DNA from 2 places in the Massilimicrobiota sp. mt181 genome. Region 2 is predicted to be linked to the other one. Evidence: a T-box and tRNA genes for the amino acid it is inferred to sense, from the RefSeq annotation. Region 2 holds a T-box; the other holds one or more tRNA genes.

Region 1 (10,822 bases), on a different contig from region 2:
ATAGAAAATATACGATCTAACATATATCTTTTTTGACAGTCCTGAAAAGATATGATTTCTGTAAGCTGAACTTTTGTCTGACCTAGCGCTTTATGTGAAGAAATGCAAAAAGGAATCTTTAAAGTCTGTAAAACTCTTGCGAGTTCAAAACATCCTTTCATTGTATTGATGATTTTTTCACCACTCATAGATTCACTTGTATCAACAAGAATATAGACACAGAGGTCTTTTTTTTGTCCTTGTTTATGTTCTTTGAAAACACGGCCATCCAATGTTGCACGATACAGATTTTGTTGGTCTAATTGTCTACCATATTCCAGTTTGTGTTTTGTACGACTTTTAGAAGCGTACATTCTTTCTCGCTTGAATAATCTTGCTAATTTATTACTTCTAGCTATACTTTCGTTTTTGCTTCTTAAAGCTATAGCTCCATATTGAGTAGGCGTTGTTCTTTCTAAAGGAGATAAAACAATTGAGGATTCAATAGGTGATTGATAAGTTTGTGATTGAAAATGTTTTTCTTGCTGTTTTCTTTGTTTCTCCTCACGCCTATGAATATCTTGTAAGATTTGATGATTTTGAACTTTTTCTTCTTGATCCTCTAATGATTCAATACGTTGAAATTCTTCATCGGATAGATTCATTTTATATTTTGTTGGGGTTTCTTGAGGTTGAGAATCTTCTGATGTACTATTTTGGAATTGAATTGCAATTTCACTGGCCATTTGAGAAAAAAGGCTGTTGGATATTCCCGATATTTTAGAACCATTTTGAATTGTATCAATGATTTCTTTAACGGTTTCATCCATAATAGGTGAACATAACTGCAAAATGCTTTTTGCGATTTCTAATCGTTCTTTGGTATGATGTGTCTGTAATCGGCCTTTGATAGCTAGTTTTCTTATTTCTGTAAAATGAGCGTGCAAATAACGTGGGATATAGACAATACTGTTGTGAAGTTTAAAACGATAGCCATAAGTACAAATAACCATGATTTCCTTGATGATCTTATCCATGAGAAATGAAGTATCATTTTGTTGATGGTCTTCTTGCATAAAAGATGATGTTATCGCCTGCCTGGCATACATTAAAGCATTCCATGTTTCTGGATATTCAATACCTATTGCATTTTCAACTGCACCTTCTTCAATAGCTTTTAAAACCAAAGGAAGATTGGTTTGATAAACATAGCGAATAAGCATATCTTTCAGTTCACGATATTTGATTTCTTTGTTTAAATAAGCTTTGGCAGCCTGATTGGCTTGTTCCAAAGAGTTTGAAGCTTCCTGATAAACTTGTGAGAAAAGATGAAAATCAGTATACAATAAAGAAGCTAATTCATGGAATTCAAGACCTTCCATAAACATGAGATAACCTTCAGGATGGAAATGAGAAAGATAGCGATAAGGGGCCTTTTCTCCTAAGACAATCAATCCACCATTCTTTTGTATTTGTGAATAGTGTTGTTGAGAATCGTCTATTTGTAAATGAATAGGCATTCTGGCATAGAGAACACTGTTTTTCTTAATTTTTCTTTTTCCTTCATCTGTTAACATGGGCTAGTCCTTGCTTTCCTCTTCAACAAATTCATGAACGATTAATGACATAACAGAAGAAGCGGCTCCATTGGTCGCGAGAATTTGACGGGCATCTTCTAGATTTAAGATTTCATCATCTTCTTCAGCTAATTCAGAAATAATAGTAACTAAACTGGCACGAATGATATCACCATCTAAATCAACAGTTTTGTGAGCCCAGTTTAATAAAGTTCTTAAATCAATACGTTGTGTTGTTTCATTACCTTCATTGATAATCACATTATGGAAAGCATCAAGTAATGAAGCCATTTTTGTGGCTATTTGAAGATCAATCTCTGTTTCTTTCACAATAATCTGAGCCATTTTCTCAATAGGGAGTTGACTGATTTTTATTTTGTTTTGAATACGAGATTTATGAGAAAGGTTCATTTCATTCGTTCCAGCATAACCAATATTCATACTTTCAGCAAAGCGAAATAATGGATGAGCATGAATGATTTCACCATTGTCTAATATTTTTTGTTTTGTGCCATCTAAGACATCATTGAGTGAAGAAATAATATCACTATCTACCATATTGATTTCATCAAAAATAAACATTCCACCATATTTCATCATTAAACTTAAAGGACCATATTCAAAAACAGTCTCTCCATTTCTTAATACATATTTTCCAAATAATGAAGATTCATCAATTGAACGACTACCAACCATTTTTAAGCTTGGAAGTCCTAATGCTCCAGCAACACATAATAACTTTGTTGTTTTTCCAGTTCCCGATGGCCCATAATATAAACAAGACCATGTTTTTCCTCTTTGAAAAGATTTAATCAAATCAAAATCATTTTGATCTAAAAAATTTCTATTTTGCATATAGAGTCTTTCATTATCCTTAATTGATTCTTGAAGGAACAAAGGAAGTTTTTGTTTTTCCTGTTCACTATAAAGAGGTTGAATATCAAGGATTGTCAGTGTAGATGAAGATAAAGATTGATATATTTTTTCTTGTGATTGCAAATCAATGAGTAAATGTTGAGAATCATCTTGGAATAAAAAAGTTTGTGTTAATGATTGTGTGTTGAATGACATATGTTTGTGCATCATTAGTTCTTCAACTGAATCATAATGTAAAGCTAAAAAGCTGTCTGGCTGATTCATCATATCTTGTGTAAGTGCAATACTTTTTTTGGCGATAAATGTCACAGACTTATATTCATTAGCATCCCATTCATCAGCGTGTATATGTGATTGCATATTAATTTGAAGCCAATTTTTATAGATATCAGCAAATTCTTCTATTTGATATTGATTATAAAGATAATTGATTGCAGTTAAAAGTAATCTATATAGACTATCGCTACTTTCGTTAATGACTGCCATGATAAAACGATGATCATAAAAAGAATATTCTAAATAAACTTCTTTTTTATGACAATGCTCTAATGTAAAAAGCAGGGAGTGTTCGTGAATAAAAACATAAACATTATCATTGTCTATGTCGCTATGAACAATTCCTTTTATAGCTTTTGTAAGTTGTGAATCAGCTGGGTATGTTGTTCCAGGGATGATTTCATCATGATCATTGTCACCATATAAAATAGTGTGGGCCATATAGCCAGGTGAAATAGAATAGGGTTGAAATTGTTTAAGTTCATTAAGTATCATATGCATGCTCCTTTTTTTGACATTATATCATGGATTGGAATGAGTACAAATAATATGCTTATATAAATAAAAAAAACGATCTGACGATCGTTAATTTTTAAATGGTGACCTGTACGGGATTCGAACCCGTGAATGCATGCGTGAAAGGCATGTGAGTTAACCGTTTCTCCAACAGGCCATAAAAATGGCGCTTGAAGTAGGACTCGAACCTACGACCGATCGGTTAACAGCCGATTGCTCTACCAACTGAGCTATTCAAGCGTATATATTGGAGCGGGTGATGGGAATCGAACCCACGTAGTCAGCTTGGAAGGCTGAAGTTCTACCATTGAACTACACCCGCAGAAAAATGGTGCCCAGGGCCGGAGTCGAACCGGCACGGATTTTAAGGTCCGCAGGATTTTAAGTCCTGTGCGTCTACCAATTTCGCCACCTGGGCATATGCGTTTTTCATGGTGACCCGCAGGCGACTCGAACGCCTGACCCTCTGATTAAAAGTCAGATGCTCTACCTACTGAGCTAGCGGGTCAAAGAAATGGTGGGGAGGGGCGGATTCGAACCACCGAACCGAAAGGAACTGAGTTACAGTCAGCCGCGTTTAGCCACTTCGCTACCTCCCCGTATATATGGTGCCGGCTAAAGGACTTGAACCCTCAACCTACTGATTACAAGTCAGTTGCTCTACCAATTGAGCTAAGCCGGCATAAATGGTGGAGGTTAACGGGCTCGAACCGCTGACCCTCTGCTTGTAAGGCAGATGCTCTCCCAACTGAGCTAAACCTCCAAATGGCTGGGATACCTGGATTCGAACCAGGGAAATGACAGAGTCAAAGTCTGTTGCCTTACCGCTTGGCTATATCCCAACAATCATGCTTATATAATATAACAATTTTTTAAATTATAGTCAATATTTTTTGAGAAAAAACTTATTTTTTTCATTTTTTTATTGAAAGAAAGAAGATGAACCATTTTGGGGTTCATCTATAGACTTAATAATTTTTCAACACTTACTAATTTTACACATAAAACAAAGAGTTCAGTTGCTTGCTTTAATTCATCCAATGGTGGAAAAGATGGCGCAATTCTTATCGTTGAATCATCAGGATCTTTTCCATAAGGGAAAGTTGCACCTGCATCAGTTAAAATGACCCCGGCTTCTTTACATTTTTGTACAATTTGTGAGGCACAGTTTTCTAATGATTCAAAAGTAATGAAATATCCACCAAGAGGGTGAGACCATTTTCCAATTTGAAGAGGTGCTAATTCCTCTTCAAAGATATCAAGAACCATTTCAAATTTAGGTCTTAATAGTTCAGCCTGTTTTTGCATATGTTGTTTTAAACTGTCCATGTTTGGAAAATATTCTGCATGTCTTAACTGATTTAATTTATCATGACCAATGGATTGAATTGTCAGATGTTTTAAAGTGTCTTTCTTGTTGTCGAGAGATGTTGCCATGGCTGCAACCCCAGCTCCAGGGAATGTCACTTTTGATGTTGAACAGAATTCAAACACAAGATCTGGATTACCAGCCTCTTCACAAGCTTCTAAGATATTCATAACATGATCATGTTTATCATAAAGATGATGAATGATATAAGCGTTATCCCAGAAAATTCTAAAATCTTTAGCAGCTGGTTTGAGATGAGCAAATCTTTGAACAACTTCATCAGAATAAGTGATACCTGATGGATTGGCATATTGAGGAACGCACCAGATTCCTTTCACACTATCATCGTGGTTCACATATTTTTCAACAAGGTCCATATCTGGGCCATTGTCATCCATAGAGATAGGAATCATTTCAATTCCAAAATGTTCAGTAATTGCAAAATGACGATCATAGCCAGGAACCGGACATAAAAATTTAACTTTATCTAAACGACACCAAGGTGTATTTCCTAAATAGCCATGTGTATAACCACGACTAATCTGATCAAACATTATTGTTAAACTGGAATTTCCATAAACAATAATATGCTCTGGTGTTGTTTCTAACATTTGAGAAAAAAGTCTTTTCGCTTCATCAATACCATCTAAAATACCATAATTCAGATAATCTTTCTTTGTAGAAAAATCATAATGACTGTTGATTGTATCAAGTAATGGCATCGAAAGCTGTACTTGTGAAAAGTCTGGCTTTCCTCTAGCCATATTCAATTGTAAATGTAAATCTTTTATGTTTTGATATTGGTTGGATAACTGTTGATGTAAATCTTTTAATTCATCAACACTCATTTCTTTCAATGGCTTCATTTTTCTCTCCCTTATCTTTCTATGTATCTTGAGGTCATTGTACCCTCTCATTGATAAAAATGCAATCTTTATCATGTAAAAGTCATGAGATTATTCATTGATGGGGAGTCTATTTAAAATCACAACAAAAGTTGTTTTGTCTTTATGGCTTGTCGCAAAGATTTCCCCATTATGAATTTGAACAATATTTTTAGCAATGGCCAATCCTAAACCAGTTCCACCAGTAGAAGATGAACGTGAAGCATCACTGCGATAAAACTTATCAAAGATATATGGTAAATCCGCTGCATCAATAGGATTTCCATAATTCATAATTTTAATAGTGACCGTTTCATCATCATTTAAGACTTCAATTTTAATTTTTTGACCATCTTCACCATATTTGACAGCATTTGATAACAGGTTATCAAAAACTCTGGCAATCAGTTGACCATCTCCTTTTATATACAAGTTATTCTGACTTGTTGTGACAACGGGTGTTAAATGATGTTCCTGAAAAGTAGGATAAAACTCATCCACAATCTGTAGGACTAATTCAGTAATATTGATGGTTGTCATATGTATTTTGACATTAGCCTGATCTAGGCTGGTAAATTCAAAAAGATCATCCATCATACTTTGAAGTCTTTTTGATTTTTCATAAGCTACACTAGAATATTTTTGGATGTCTTCTTTAGATAACTGTTGATTGTTCTTGATTAGTTCCAAGTATCCTACAATAGTTGTCAGAGGAGTTCTTAAGTCATGAGCGACATTTGTAATCAAATCATTTTTTTGTTTTTCAGCATTTCTTTCAGCATCATAAGCCATTCGCTCATTTTCTTTTAATATCTGACTTTCCTTCTCTTTATCATCCAATGTTTTAGCAAGCGCATTGATATTAGCAGCCAGAAGACCAAGCTCATCATCATATTTTATAGGAGCTTCAACATCATAATCGCCTGCTGTAACACGTTGAATCGTTCCATTTAAAACATCAATATACTTTAAAGTAATATTCATTAAGTCAAAAAAAGTGACTAAAAAAATCATTAAAGAGATTAAAAAAGCAATGACATATAACCATTCATATGGTAGATTCAGAAAATTGGTATGTTCAAATATAATAATTAAAGCAGAATTACATAAAAAAGCTATAAAATAAGCAACAACAACATTAATTAATAAACGCCATCGAAAGCTACTGATAAATAATCTTTGTATCTTTTGAATCATAATTCAAATTTATAACCAACCCCCCAAACTGTTTTAATATGTTGAGGATTTCTTGGTTGCCTTTCGATTTTTTCTCTTAATTTTCTGATATGAACCATAATCGTATTATTAGAATTACTTGACTTCACATGCCATATTTTTTCAAAGATATCTTCAATCGAAAAAACAGTTCCTGGCTGACTGGCAAGTAAGACTAAAATTTCGTATTCAATTCTTGTCAAGGCAAGAGGTCGTCCATCCAATGTGACTAACTTCTTTTGAGTATCAATGATTAAATCTGTTGCTTCAATAATATGTGAAGAACTATTGATAGGTTTGTTTAATACATGAAAACGACGTAATTGAGACTTTACTCTTGCCACCAGTTCCATCGCATTAAATGGTTTGCTGACATAATCATCAGCTCCACTTAATAAACCATCTATTTTATCATTGTCAGCTGTTTTTGCTGAAACAATAATAACAGGAACGTTATATTTTTCTCTGATCATTTTTAATGCCTGCATCCCATCAATTTCTGGCATCATGATATCCAAAATGACCAAGTCAATCTGATACTTAGGTATATCTTCTAATAATGTTAATGCATTATATCTTTTTTCAACAACATAACCTTCTTGTGTTAAATAAATTTCTATTAAATCAGTAATTTCTTTTTCATCATCAACCACAAGAATATGAGGGTTTTCCATATTTATCGCCTCCCTATGATTATTATATAGAAAATCATAAAAACAACAATCATTTTATGAAAATAATTTTTGATAAGAGAAGTCAAAAAGATTATTAAGAATGAATAAGAAAAAATAATTGCTTTGATAATTAATTTTTGCTAGAATAAGAAAGGGCACTCTGGCTTTCCGCTAGGGTGTATTTTTATTTGTGAAAGGAGAGAAACGTAGAATGGCTAAATTTATATTTGTAACAGGTGGAGTTGTTTCCGGATTAGGGAAAGGATTGACAGCCGCATCTTTAGGAAGATTATTGAAACAAAGAGGGTTAAAAGTATTTATGCAAAAGCTTGATCCTTATATTAATGTGGATCCTGGGACAATGTCACCATTTCAACATGGAGAAGTTTTTGTAACAGCAGATGGAGCTGAAACAGATCTAGACTTAGGTCACTATGAACGTTTTATTGATGAAGAATTAAATCGTAGTTCTTCAATTACAACAGGAAGAATTTATAGTGATGTGATTTCTAAAGAACGTCGTGGAGATTATTTGGGAGCAACAGTACAGGTTGTACCACATATTACAAATGAAATTAAAGCAAAAATTTATGCTGCGGCTAAAAGTAGCCAGGCAGACATTGTGATAACTGAAATTGGTGGAACAGTAGGAGATATTGAAAGCTTGCCATTTATTGAAGCCATTAGACAAGTCCGTTTGGATATTGGATATAAAAATACTCTTTATATACATACAACATTATTACCATATATTGGAGCTAGCCATGAAGTAAAAACAAAACCAACACAGCATAGTGTTAAAGAATTACGTGGTTATGGAATTCAACCAGATATTATTGTTTGTCGTAGTCAAAAACATATTGATAAGGAGCTAAAGGAAAAGATTTCTTTATTCTGTAATGTACCGGTTGAAGCTGTCATTTCTAATTATGATGTAGATGTTTTATATGAATTACCAATGATGTTATTAGAACAACATATGGATGATTTGGTATTGGATCATTTAAGAATGGAAGCTCCTGCTGCTGATATGACAGAATGGCAGGAATTGATTACAAGAGTTAAAGGTCTTAATAGAGAAGTCACGATTAAAATGGTTGGAAAATATGTTCAACTTCCAGATGCTTATTTATCAGTTAATGAAGCTTTGCGTCATGCAGGATATTATGAAAATAGTGTTGTTCATATTGATTGGATCAATGCAGAGGAAATCAATGATGATAATGTCGCTGATATGTTACAGGGAGCAGATGGAATTTTAGTTCCTGGTGGTTTTGGTCAACGAGGAATTGAAGGAATGATTAAAGCCATTCGTTTTGCAAGAGAAAATCAAATTCCATTTTTAGGAATATGTTTAGGAATGCAGTTAGCTTCTATTGAATTTGCAAGAAATGTTTGTGGATTACATGATGTGAATTCTATTGAATTTGATGATATGTGTGAAACTCCATTGATTCACTTAATGAGTGATCAGACATTGGATGATATGGGAGGAACACAGCGATTAGGAAATTATGATTGTGAATTATTGAAAGGAAGTCGTGTACATCAGTTATATGGTCAAGATATGATTCAACAAAGACATAGACATCGTTATGAATTCAACAATAAATATAAAGAAATTCTTGAAGAACATGGATTAATTGTATCTGGGAAAAATCCAGAAAGAGATCTTGTGGAAATTATTGAATTAGAAAATCATCCATATTTTGTAGCGTGCCAGTTCCATCCGGAATTTGCTTCACGTCCAAATCGTAGTGAACCTATCTTCCAAGGATTTATCACAGCTGCATGTCATAAGAAATATAATGAAAAGAACATTCAAAAATAGAATGTTCTTTTTACATATATGATATGAATTTTTGATTTTAAGTTATATTTTTATAAAATGGATATTAGTCAAAAGATAAATAACGAAAAATATCTTTTTCACTATGAATATCAAAAATATGTACTGTAAGTAAATCAAGTTGTTCTTGATTGCATGATTGGATTTTTGTAAGGGTGTCTTTTGAGAGAAATCCTAACTTTGATTGAAGTTGCTTAATTAAAGTTTGGATGATACCTTCATTTCTTCCGATATTAATACCTTCTTTTTTCCTCTTCTTTGATTTTCTTTTCCATAATCTCTGATAACTTGACACATATCAATCTTCTCCTCCTTTACCTTTTTATAAATATGCGTGTTTTTTGTAAGTGCTGCAAGTGTGATTGCAATCTCATGACTGACTGCTATATCATGAGCTTTATCATATTGATGATTATATAGATATTTCAATCCAATGATAAGCTCTTTAAGTTCTTGAGTGTGAAATCTCTCTGGATTTAGATATCTCATTTCAATGAGTGGATAGGATGCAACATTCATATAGTTTTTTAAAACGGGAGGTAGGGGCTTCAACATGTCCTCATATGTTCTTGGAGCTTTCCATTTCCTTTGTCCGTAATAAACAATCAATGTCATGACACCCATAATCATCTGATAATTGGATTGATATAGGAAGAATTGATGAAGATAATTCATTTCATCATATTCCCTTGTCCTTTAAAACATGCTTTGATCAATTTGTGATTGATGTTCTATGCCAATCAGACACTCCCTACCATCTCTTTTTACATGATAGATATTATCATGTTCACGTCCTCTTGTGATGTTTTGAATCGGGAGATGAGCATCGAGATTAGAATCAACTAGAGAGACGTTATCAAAGTGAATGGTTCCATTCCCATAAAAAAGAATGCCATTGATAAAATCAATCATGATGTGATGATTTTTAAAGAGTGTTCTGATGCGAATATCAAAAATCTTTCTCAATTTATACTCTTTTTTAGTCATGAATAATACCCCTATTATTCATATACGCAAAAAAAGTTCATTTTTCTTCTTTTTTAGACAAATTTTTCGTACAAACATATTATATCATAAAAATTGCTTAAAGCATATATTTTTAAAATTAATGATTAACAAAATACTATAACAGACAAATATTGATTTTTTGAATATTGAAGATTTGTTAATGGAAAGTGTTGGGAAATATGTTAAAATGGTATACAGGAGTGGTTTGATATGGCTATTAATCTGATTTATTTTAGTGGTACAGGGAATACGAAAAAAGTTGTTGAATTTGTAGGAAAACAATGGGGCCAGCCAATCTATGAAATTGATTTATCTCAAAAAGATATACAGTCACAGACTTTCTCTGATGATTCATTGTGTATCGTAGGTGTTCCTTCATATGGTGGAAGAGTACCTTTCGTTGCGGTTGAACGTTTACAAAAATTAAAAGGAAATCATACACCTGTGGTACTTATCGTGACTTATGGAAATAGACATTATGATGATACTTTTATAGAATTAAAAGATACTTTAGACCAATGTGGTTTTATAACTGTTGGAGCTTTGGCGGTTGTCTGTGAGCATTCTATTGTTCATGAATACGCAAAAGGTAGACCAAA
Region 2 (10,822 bases):
TTATTCTCTGGAGTTTCAACCTCTTCTTCTTTAGAGAATTTATCTACCATCTCATCAAGCTCAGAAAAATCTCTTAATCCCAAAGTATAAGACATCAAATCATTAATTTTCCCATTTTGTGTTAAAACCAGAACACACTCATTATAAGCCTTAGGCCAACGTCCTGCTTTCACATCATATTGATCTGTATATAAACTTTCATCACTAGGCATTTCATAAAAGACATCAGTGCTCATAATTGTTGACATCATACTATTACCACTACTTGAAGAACCTAAACCTAATGACTGGAATGATTTATCAGGATGAACCTGTCTAACGTTTTCGGTATCTGTACTATAGATTTGTGGAGAGACATTGTACGTATATTCTACTGCATTTGTATAATCCTGAATATGGCTATCATGGCTATCTAAATATTCCTTTAAAGAAGCCAAATCATTAGAGCCAATCTTTGAAAACATATTGGTAATCATTTGAACAACTTGTATCTGTCCATCTTTCTTATTCTCACTTTGACTATCCTGAACATCTACCATCATAGATGTCATATCAAAACCTGTGCTTTGTATTTGCAGTGGATATTCAGATAATGTTTCCTCTTCAATCGATTGAATATATTGATTGACACCATTAGAAAGCGATAATATCAACGCAATCCCAATAATACCAATTGATCCTGCAAAAGAAGTTAAAATCGTACGAGCTTTTTTCGTACGTAAATTATTAAAACTCAAAGATAAAGCCGTTAAAAAAGACATTGAAGATTTCCCCATGTTTTCATGTCTTGGTTTCTCCAGTTCATTTTCACTGACTTCATATGGATCAGAATCACTACGGATTGTTCCATCTCTTAATTCCACAATACGTGTAGCATAAGCTTCAGCTAGTTCTGGATTATGTGTAACCATCACAACAAGACGATCTTTTGCAACTTCTTTTAACAGTTCCATAACCTGAACACTGGTATCACTATCTAATGCACCAGTGGGTTCATCTGCCAGTAAAATATCTGGATCATTAACCAAAGCTCTCGCAATAGCGACACGCTGCATTTGTCCACCAGACATCTGATTTGGTTTCTTATGCCCTTGATTACCTAATCCTACCTGTTCCAAAGCCTGTTTTGCTCTCTTCTTACGTTCTGCTTTAGAAATACCAGATATCGTCAAAGCCAATTCAACATTAGCCAGGACAGTCTGATGAGGAATCAGATTATAGCTTTGAAAGACAAAACCTATGGTATGATTACGATAGGAATCCCAATCTCTATCTTTATATTTTTTCGTAGAAATCCCATTAATGATTAAATCTCCCTTATCATAACGATCTAATCCACCAATAATATTAAGAAGTGTTGTCTTTCCACTTCCACTTGGTCCTAATATCGCAACAAATTCATTATCTCTGAGATTAAGACTCACGCCATCCAATGCTTTTTGAACCAAATCTCCTGTTCTATATTGTTTATATATATTTTTAATTTGTAGCATTCTCTTATCCCCTTTATATAGAATATATACTATTAAATCCTTTTTATTTGAATTGAAAATGAACATTTATATATTTCTATCGTATATCGACATATTTCCCCGGAAATAGTCCTCTTTTTATATATTCCCACAAAAAAAGAATATACATACTTATATATTCTTTATCTCTGGCGAGGTTCATATAAACGTGTCATATCAACATTTTCTAATTTTAATAGCTTGATTTTATTATCAATACCACCCGCATATCCTGTTAAGCTTCCATCTTTTCCTACAACACGATGACATGGAATAATAATAGATATGGGATTATGCCCAACAGCTCCACCTACTGCCTGAGCTGACATTGTTTTTTTATTTAATGCTTTTGCCACCTTTTTAGCAATTTCCCCATAAGTCATTGTTTGACCATAAGGAATCTCACACAATATTTTCCATACCACCTGCTGGAAATGTGTGCCTTTGGGTGCTAATTTTAAATTATTGATTGAAGGTTGTTTTTGATGAAAGTAATCATCTAACCATTTTTTTGTTTGTATCAATATAGGAAGATCATCCTTCTTAAGGATATTTTCTTTGATATTTCCTAAAAAGTATTTCTGTCCTTCAATCCATAATCCAATGAGGGTATCTTCATTACTTACCAATAAAAGCTTCCCTAAAGGTGATTGATAATATGTCTGATAATGCATAAAGCTCACTCCTTGCTATTATTTTATCATTCCTTATTTTTCTATACAACTTTCCTTTTGATGTATAAATCAAATTCTTCGTGTCTATCATATGTAGAATAAAATGAAAAATGTCGGACTTGACAACAAGAAAGTTTATTTATATAATACAGGCGTATAGAAAAAAGGCGATGAATAGAAGAGTAATTGTTATGATTGATAACAAGAGAGTCCTGATGGTGGAAATGGATAATCATAGTAACAATGAATAAAGACTAGGAGCCGTATTTTGGATCGTATGTGATAAAATAACGTGTGCCGCGTTACAGGCTAGACTCTGATAGGAGTTGAAAAGGTTTATGCAGTGATGCATAAATGAATGAGGGTGGTAACACGATAATCTCTCGTCCCTTGCGGATGGGAGTTTTTTTATTGGAAAGGAGATATTATGGAAGAAAGACATTTTAGTGAACAAGAATTAGTAAGACGTGAAAAGTTAAATTTTTTAAGAGAAAAAGGTATTGATCCATTTGGACAAAGATTTGATGTCACTGCTTTTTCAACAGAAATCAAAGAAAAATATGCAGGAAAAACACATGAAGAATTAGAAGAAGCTGCGATTGAAGTCAAAGTTGCTGGAAGAATTATGACAAAACGTCGTAAAGGTAAAGTATGTTTCATGCATATTCAAGATAAAGAAGGGCAAATCCAAATTTATGTCAGAAAAGATGTTATTGGTGAAGACAGTTATGAAGTTTTAACAAAAAGTGATATTGGAGATATTGTCGGTATTGTTGGAACTGTTTTTGTGACAAATACTGGTGAATTATCTGTCAAAGCTTCTGAGTATATTCACTTAACAAAAGCATTACGTCCTTTACCTGAAAAATATCATGGTTTAAGTGACGTTGAAGAAAGATATAGAAGAAGATATGTTGATTTAATTATGAATGAAGAAGCAAGAAAGATTGCTTTTACAAGACCAAAGATTATTCGTTCTATTCAACATTATCTTGATGGTTTAGGATATACTGAAGTAGAAACACCTGTCTTAAATCCTATCTTAGGTGGTGCTTCTGCTCGTCCATTTATTACACATCATAATACTTTAGATATTAATTATTATTTAAGAATTGCGACTGAATTATCTTTAAAGAGATTGATTGTTGGTGGTATGGATGCTGTTTATGAAATTGGACGTTTATTTAGAAATGAAGGTATGGATAGAACACATAATCCAGAATTTACAACAATTGAAGTTTATAAAGCATTCAGCGATTTAGAAGGAATGATGGACTTAACTGAAGGTATCATTTCTCATGTTGCTAAAGATGTTTGTGGTACATATGATATCGAATATAAAGGTCATCAAATCTCTTTAGCACCTGGATTTAAACGTATTTCCATGACTGATGCTATTAAAGAAAAAACTGGTATTGATTTTGCGGGAGATATGACTTTTGAAGATGCCAAAAAATTAGCTGAAGAACATGGTATTGAATTACAGCCACATTTTGAATATGGTCATATCATTAACGAATTCTTTGAAAAATATGTAGAAGAAACAATTGTTGATCCTACATTTGTTTATGGACATCCTGTAGAAATTTCTCCACTAGCAAGAAAGAATCCTCAAGATCCTCGTTTCACACAGAGATTTGAATTATTTATCTGTGGTAATGAATATGCAAATGCATTCAATGAATTAAATGATCCTGATGATCAATATGAAAGATTTGCAAATCAGTTAAAAGAAAAAGAACTTGGAAATGATGAAGCTAACGAAATGGATTTAGATTATGTAGAAGCTTTGGAATACGGATTACCTCCAACAGGTGGAATGGGTATGGGTATTGATAGACTTGTTATGTTATTAACTGGACAAGAATCTATCCAGGAAGTTATCTTATTCCCACAAATGAAGACCCTCGGTGGTGTAAAATCCGAAAATGGTGTAAAGGATAAAGAAGTTTCTACACCAAATTCAGAGCCTGAAAAGATTGATTTCTCTAAGGTAAAGATTGAGCCTTTGTTTGAAGAAGATGTTGATTTTGATACATTCTCAAAGTCTGATTTCAGAGCCGTTAAGGTTAAAGAGTGCGTAGCAGTACCGAAATCAAAGAAGCTGTTGCAGTTTACTCTTGATGACGGAACAGGCACAGATAGAACCATTTTAAGCGGTATTCACGCATATTATGAGCCGGAAGAACTTGTCGGTAAGACACTTATTGCAATCACAAATCTTCCTCCGAGAGCAATGATGGGCATTGACTCTTGCGGTATGCTCCTGAGTGCAGTACACGAAGAAGAAGGCGAAGAAAAGCTCCATCTGCTTATGGTAGATGACCATATTCCGGCAGGTGCAAAGCTCTACTAAGAAGTACCGTTTTACCCTACAAAACGAGATGTACTTCATTTGTGAAAAAGCTCTGAAAATACACAAATACACCAAATTTACACCAAATGGTGCTTGAAACGGTGCAGAGCCTTAAAAATCGCATAATTTTCAAAATATATGGGCAGTCCCAATCGGGATTGCCCATTTTCAAAAGTATGATAAAAGTCTAAAATGAAATTTAACAGAGTGGTTAATTATGAAGATTCGGGAAATCAAAGAAAATAAAAAACAATTCCTTTCATTACTGCTATTGGCAGATGAACAGGAAAATATGATAGACCGCTATCTTGAAAGAGGCACTATGTATGTGCTTAATGATAACGGTGTGAAAGCTGAATGTGTTGTTACGGATGAGGGCAACGGTATTCTTGAAATAAAGAATATTGCGACCGTTCCAGAATATCAAGGTAAAGGCTATGCCAAAGCCTTGATAGATTTTATTGTTAAAGAGTATGCCGACAATTATTCCGTTTTACAGGTCGGAACCGGCGATAGTCCTTTGACAGTTCCATTCTATGAAAAGTGCGGTTTTGTTCGTTCTTATATCATACCGAACTTTTTTACAGATTATTATGACCACCCAATATTTGAATGTGGCGTCAGGTTGGTGGATATGGTGATTTTTCAAAGAAACCTATAAACTAATGCATTCAAGCCCTTTGAGAGAGGAGAAATCTTTTCTCAAAGGGCTTTTTCTATTTATACAGATATTCGCAAACTACAAGTAAAAGCCAAAACCTCATATACTCTAATCACAGAGGAAGTGGAGGTTTTGATATGAGTAACAGTTTATCGGCAGTACATCCCGAATTAGTTGCCGAGTGGTCGGATAGGAATTTACCGCTGACACCGGACAGCATAACTTTCGGCTCGAATAAGAAAGTATGGTGGAAAGGTGCTTGCGGTCACGAGTGGGAAACAAGCGTAAAGGCTCGTTCCAACGGCGAGAAATGCCCGATATGTTCAGGTGCAAGAGTAGTCACTGGCATTAATGATTTAAGTACATTGAAGCCGGAATTGGCTTCTGAATGGTCTGAGAAAAATAAAATTAAACCGACAGAGGTATCTATTGGTTCACACAAGAAAGTGATATGGAAATGTAAATTGGGACACAAATGGATAGCCACTGTAAAAAGCAGAACCATCAACAAAACAGGCTGTCCGTATTGCTCTCATAATAAAGTGCTTGTCGGATTTAATGACCTTGCAACCCTGTTCCCGGAAGTTGCAGACGAATGGTCTGATAGAAACGAAAATAGCCCAACAGAAGTTATGGCGTTTGCAAACAGCAAGGCTTGGTGGAAGTGCAGAACCTGCGGTTATGAATGGAATACTCTTATCTCTACACGCTCAGGCGGCAGTAAATGTCCCTGTTGCAGTGGCTATACATTTATAAAAGGCAAGAATGACCTAAAAAGTACACACCCACAGATAGCCAAAGAATGGTCAGAGAAAAACTATCCTCTGCAACCGGATGAAGTCAATGCAAAGTCGAGGAAAAATGTATGGTGGCATTGCAGAAAATGTGGAAACGAGTGGAAATCAGTTATCAATGCCCGTGTGAAAGGAACGGTTTGCCCTGTCTGTGCAGAGCGAGAAGTGCTTGCCGGATACAATGACCTTGCAACGACAGATAAGCAGGTTTTAGAAGAATGGGATTATGAATTAAATAAGTTGAAGCCCACAGAAGTTTCAAGAAATTCGGCAAAGAGAGCGTGGTGGAAATGCAGATACGGTCATTCTTGGAGTATGAAGATAAACGAGCGTACTGTTCTCAATAAAGGATGCAGAATATGTGAGCAGGAGTATCTGTCATTGTTCCCGGCTCTTGCAATCAGTTATTATGCCAATTTGAAAGGATTGAAAGTTGAACTTGGCTCTGATAGGTTATTCGGCATTCCACTTGATGTATATATTCCACTGGAGCAGGTTGCCATTCAAGTGAATACGGACTCGGAGAAGATAGATATACTAAAGGAACATCTCTGTAAACAACGTGGAATCAAACTCATTAAGTTGCCGATGAAGCCAAACGAAGTGGAACCCGAATATGCCCAGCGTATCAAAGCGGCATTTCAGAGCGTACATATATTTATATCTTCCGATACAGAAGAAGATGTTAAGATAATCAGGAAAATATTTAAGAACTGGAGGAACAGCCGATGAGAGAAAAGAAATATCACATTTACCTAACCGATGATGAGCAAAGCAGAGTGATACAGTCGCTTATCAATCTGAAAAATAACCTCATAGTACAAGGAAGATACACTGATGCAGTTGACGATGTCCTTTGCAAGGTGCTGACAGCCAAGAAAAAGAAAGTCAAAATCTAATATATCTAAACACACAAAAGACCGCCTACACCTTTATAATGTAAGCGGTCTTTAATTATGCTTCGTGAAACTGAAATTTTACGGTAGTTAATTCAATTTCAAACGAAGAATTATTACCTGTTTCTTCTTCTCTGCAACCTTCATAGATACTTTTGTAACAAAAGAAAGTTTCTTCCCTAACATCTTCAATGCTTCTGGAAAGAATGTCTTTTCTTCCAATAATTCCATACTACATTTGTTTGCAAATTCTTTGCTATCGTTAATACCAAAATACATAATAGCACTTGCATTTCCTGTACGTTTGATAAACCAGTTCGTAAACTTTAATCCACTCTCACTTGTAGCGTCAAACAACATCTCACCTTTTGGAAATGCTTTTCCACACCCCTTAATAAATGCTATGATTTCTTCTTCATGGAAATATTGGAACACACCTGACACAATTAGCAGTGTAGGAAGCGAATTGTCTATTTCCTTTACCCATTCCAATTTAAACATATCGCCTGCAATGAGCGTTTCATTTTTTCGCTGACCAAATACTTTTTTTCTTGCCTCTATTACTTCTGGCAAATCAGTCTCATACCAATGTACAGTTCTGTTTTCAATCTTATCACTTAAACGGTCATAAGCAGTCTCTAATCCTGCACCAAGATATACAATATTACTTTCTGCGTAACTTTTTGCAAACGCAATAACTGTTTTGTCCATATTGTAATAACGTGCTACCGATGCCATATTGCTATATTCAGAAGAACCTTTATCTACACCTTGTGGTAAATACTTCTCCAACTCAAGAGCCTTTTCATCCATAAAATATTCTGGAAATTTTTTAGAGATATTGATTCTTGCCACTAACGGAACAAATAACGTATTTGCAACACCATCAAATTTATTCATAATCTACCTCTTTCTTTAGTTAGTTTTTGCTGACCAATCTAACATATGAAGTTTATTTTGTAAAGTATCTATCACTTAGAAAAATTCAAATTTAATAATTAGTTTTTTTCGCAATCAAAACTCCAACAGGAGCTAAACCGCCATCCACCAAATTCACTTTGACGACTGTAAAGCCATAATCCGCAATAAACTCACAAAAATTTTCCTTGTTCCATTCTTTGTATGCTTTAAATCCTGTAATAGACATCAATCGCTTTCGTAAACCACTTGATTTTTTCTCTGCCCATAAGAAGGTTGGTGCGTACAAAATACCATCTTTTTTTAATACTCTACGAATTTCCTGCATTGCTTTTTCAGGCTCTGGCATAATGTGCAGTGCATTTGAAATTACTACACAATCAAAATTTTCATTCTCATATGAAAGTGCCGTTGCATCGGCTACGCAAAAACTAAGTTTTTCTGTTGTACCTCTCCTTTTCGCTTGCTTAATCATATTTTCCGAAAAATCGGTTGCCGTCCAGCTATTAGTACAATCAGACAATGGGAAAGATAGCTGCCCTGTTCCACAAGCTAATTCTAATACATTCATATCAGATTTGAGATAATCTCTAATATATCCGCAGATTGCATTATAAAATTTCTTATCTGACTCCATCAAAGGTGCATATATTTTTGCAAGTCGTTGCCAATAACCCTTGTTTGCCTTGTCTTTCATATCAAAATCTCCATTTTATTCAATAATACAACTTCAAATATTCCTCTGTGTTTTATTATACATCATAAATGTTAAAATTTCTACCCGACGTCTATTGACCTTGATTGTGAGGAAAATAGGCGGCTTTTTTTGTCGCCTAAAAATTTTTTGAAATTTTTTCGGAAAAGCAGCGATTTTGGGTGTCCAAAATGAAGCCTTTTGTGCAATGAGTGAAGGGGTTAATTCCTGATGATGAAAACGGAAGCCTTTTCAATTGTTCTTTGACAATTGAATACACAGGTCGTTAAGACTTTAATTCTGATGATAGCCACTTTAGCAGGTACGCCGAAACTTCTGAAAATTTCAGAACAGCGAGAACTCCTGCTATGAGTATCGGATTGCAACCGATATGGCGATGACGGTCAGAAAGATAATGATACTTCTCTACGGAGCTGGCGGAGTACCCGGCAGAGGTTAGATTCCTATGATACAGATAAGCAGTCTGTTCCTTAACGACTTCCCGAAAGCGATATGCTTGGCAAGGGATATTGAGAATAAATATTGCCACGACCGTTTAGGAAATGAAACGGTCAAGTACATAGTCATATTTTATTGGCTATGAATAAATTGAAAGGAGGACGCAAGGGGTGTCAAACTGCAAAACGATTGCCATATGCAATCAAAAAGGCGGAGTCGGAAAGACAACGACAACGGTTAATCTTGGTGTTGGTCTTGCAATGCAGGGTAAGAAAGTGTTGCTCATAGACGCAGACCCACAGGGAGATTTAACTACTTGTCTCGGTTGGAGAGATACAGACAACTTGGGTATCACGCTTGCAACGAAACTTACAGATGTGATTAGTGAAACGATGAATGACCCGACAGACGGTATTCTGCACCACGAGGAAGGTGTTGACCTTTTACCGGCGAACCTTGAACTTTCGGCGATGGAATATAACCTGATGAACGCTATGAGCAGAGAAACCACTTTGAGGAATTATTTGAGTCAGGTCAAAGACAGATACGATTTTGTCTTGATTGACTGTATGCCTTCTCTGAGTATGGTAACACTCAATGCTCTATCTGCGGCAGACAGCGTGATTATTCCGGTGCAGGCACAGTATTTGCCGGCTAAAGGTATGACCCAGCTTGTGCAGACCATTTCAAAAGTCAAGAAGTATATCAATCAGGATATTAAGATAGACGGTATGCTTCTTACTTTGGTGGATAACCGCACAAACCTCGCCAAAAGTACGGTGGAAGCGTTGCGGGAGAATTTCGGAAATCAGATTAAGCTGTATCGCACATCTATTCCGATTGCTGTAAAAGCCGCAGAAACTTCTTCCAAAGGGAAGAGCATTTTTGCATATGAGCCAAACAGTACGGTGTCTAAGGCATACACCGAATTTACGAAGGAGGTGTTAGCCGATGGCAGGAAGAAAGAGCGACTTCACTCTCACGAGGCTCGATGACCTTTTTACAACGCAGGCACAGAGAGAGGAAGAAAGACTTTCTAAAATCCGAGATATTCCATTAGAGCTGATTGACGATTTCCCAGACCACCCGTTCAAGGTCAGGGACGATGAAGATATGCAGCAGCTTGTCGAGAGTATCAAGGAACGTGGAGTAATTACTCCGGCAACGGTAAGGCAGAAAGAGGACGGAAGATATGAACTCGTATCCGGTCACAGACGAAAACGAGCAAGCGAACTTGCCGGTTTTGAAACGTTAAGATGTGAGGTTGTTGACCTTAATCGAGATGAAGCCACAATTCTAATGGTGGAAAGTAATTTCCAAAGGTCGCAGATACTTCCCTCTGAAAAAGCCTTTGCCTACAAAATGCGTTTGGACGCTATGAAAAGGCAAGGATTTCGTTCTGATTTAACTTCTGCCCCAGTGGGTCAGAAGTTCTCGGTGGAACAAATTGCAGAAAATTCTGCTGATAGTAAAACGCAAATCCAGCGTTATGTTCGCCTTACAAACCTTGTTCCCGAACTGCTTGAATTTGTCGATGAAGGGCGAATTAAAATGCGACCGGCGGTAGAGCTTTCGTATCTTGACGAAGATTGTCAGCGTGATGTGGTTGATGAGATTGATATGAACGACGCAACTCCCTCTCACGACCAGACTATCCGTATGCGAAAGTTTTTCGATGAGGGCAAACTGACAACCGAAGCTATCCAAGCCATTATGTCGGAGGAAAAGCCAAACCAGAAAGAGAAGATTGTGCTAAGGGGCGACAGAGTGCGACAACTCATCCCGAAAAATATCCCAATCAGCCAAACGGAGGACTTCGTGTGCAAGGCATTGGAGCATTACAACAAGTATCTCAGGCA

The links. A T-box is a leader RNA that pairs with one kind of tRNA and senses whether it is charged. The one in region 2 lies ahead of lysS (lysine--tRNA ligase), so its partner is inferred to be a tRNA-Lys.
Region 1: it has a tRNA-Lys gene. The T-box ahead of lysS (lysine--tRNA ligase) is inferred to sense a tRNA for this amino acid. The anticodon was not compared.

Annotation. Positions count from the first base shown of each region.
Region 1 covers NZ_JBVAYN010000029.1:3,271-14,092, reverse strand. Annotated here, with positions in the region: gene ACZYT4_RS12405 (vWA domain-containing protein) at 1-1,556, opposite strand, end outside; gene ACZYT4_RS12400 (AAA family ATPase) at 1,560-3,203, opposite strand; tRNA gene ACZYT4_RS12395 (tRNA-Glu) at 3,306-3,381, opposite strand; tRNA gene ACZYT4_RS12390 (tRNA-Asn) at 3,389-3,464, opposite strand; tRNA gene ACZYT4_RS12385 (tRNA-Gly) at 3,473-3,546, opposite strand; tRNA gene ACZYT4_RS12380 (tRNA-Leu) at 3,554-3,642, opposite strand; tRNA gene ACZYT4_RS12375 (tRNA-Lys) at 3,657-3,732, opposite strand; tRNA gene ACZYT4_RS12370 (tRNA-Tyr) at 3,740-3,823, opposite strand; tRNA gene ACZYT4_RS12365 (tRNA-Thr) at 3,831-3,906, opposite strand; tRNA gene ACZYT4_RS12360 (tRNA-Val) at 3,912-3,987, opposite strand; tRNA gene ACZYT4_RS12355 (tRNA-Gln) at 3,991-4,066, opposite strand; gene ACZYT4_RS12350 (aspartate aminotransferase type Ic) at 4,185-5,459, opposite strand; gene ACZYT4_RS12345 (sensor histidine kinase) at 5,550-6,674, opposite strand; gene ACZYT4_RS12340 (response regulator transcription factor) at 6,671-7,366, opposite strand; gene ACZYT4_RS12335 (CTP synthase) at 7,578-9,197, shown strand; gene ACZYT4_RS12330 (DUF4351 domain-containing protein) at 9,262-9,510, opposite strand; gene ACZYT4_RS12325 (Rpn family recombination-promoting nuclease/putative transposase) at 9,414-9,890, opposite strand; gene ACZYT4_RS12320 (hypothetical protein) at 9,912-10,202, opposite strand; gene ACZYT4_RS12315 (EFR1 family ferrodoxin) at 10,434-10,822, shown strand, end outside.
Region 2 covers NZ_JBVAYN010000001.1:98,333-109,154, reverse strand. Annotated here, with positions in the region: gene ACZYT4_RS00520 (ABC transporter ATP-binding protein/permease) at 1-1,493, opposite strand, end outside; gene ACZYT4_RS00515 (methylated-DNA--[protein]-cysteine S-methyltransferase) at 1,655-2,185, opposite strand; T-box leader at 2,347-2,579, shown strand; gene lysS (lysine--tRNA ligase) at 2,613-4,541, shown strand; gene ACZYT4_RS00505 (GNAT family N-acetyltransferase) at 4,759-5,202, shown strand; gene ACZYT4_RS00500 (zinc-ribbon domain-containing protein) at 5,340-6,728, shown strand; gene ACZYT4_RS00495 (hypothetical protein) at 6,725-6,895, shown strand; gene ACZYT4_RS00490 (class I SAM-dependent methyltransferase) at 6,983-7,792, opposite strand; gene ACZYT4_RS00485 (class I SAM-dependent methyltransferase) at 7,884-8,507, opposite strand; gene ACZYT4_RS00480 (ParA family protein) at 9,134-9,958, shown strand; gene ACZYT4_RS00475 (ParB/RepB/Spo0J family partition protein) at 9,915-10,822, shown strand, end outside.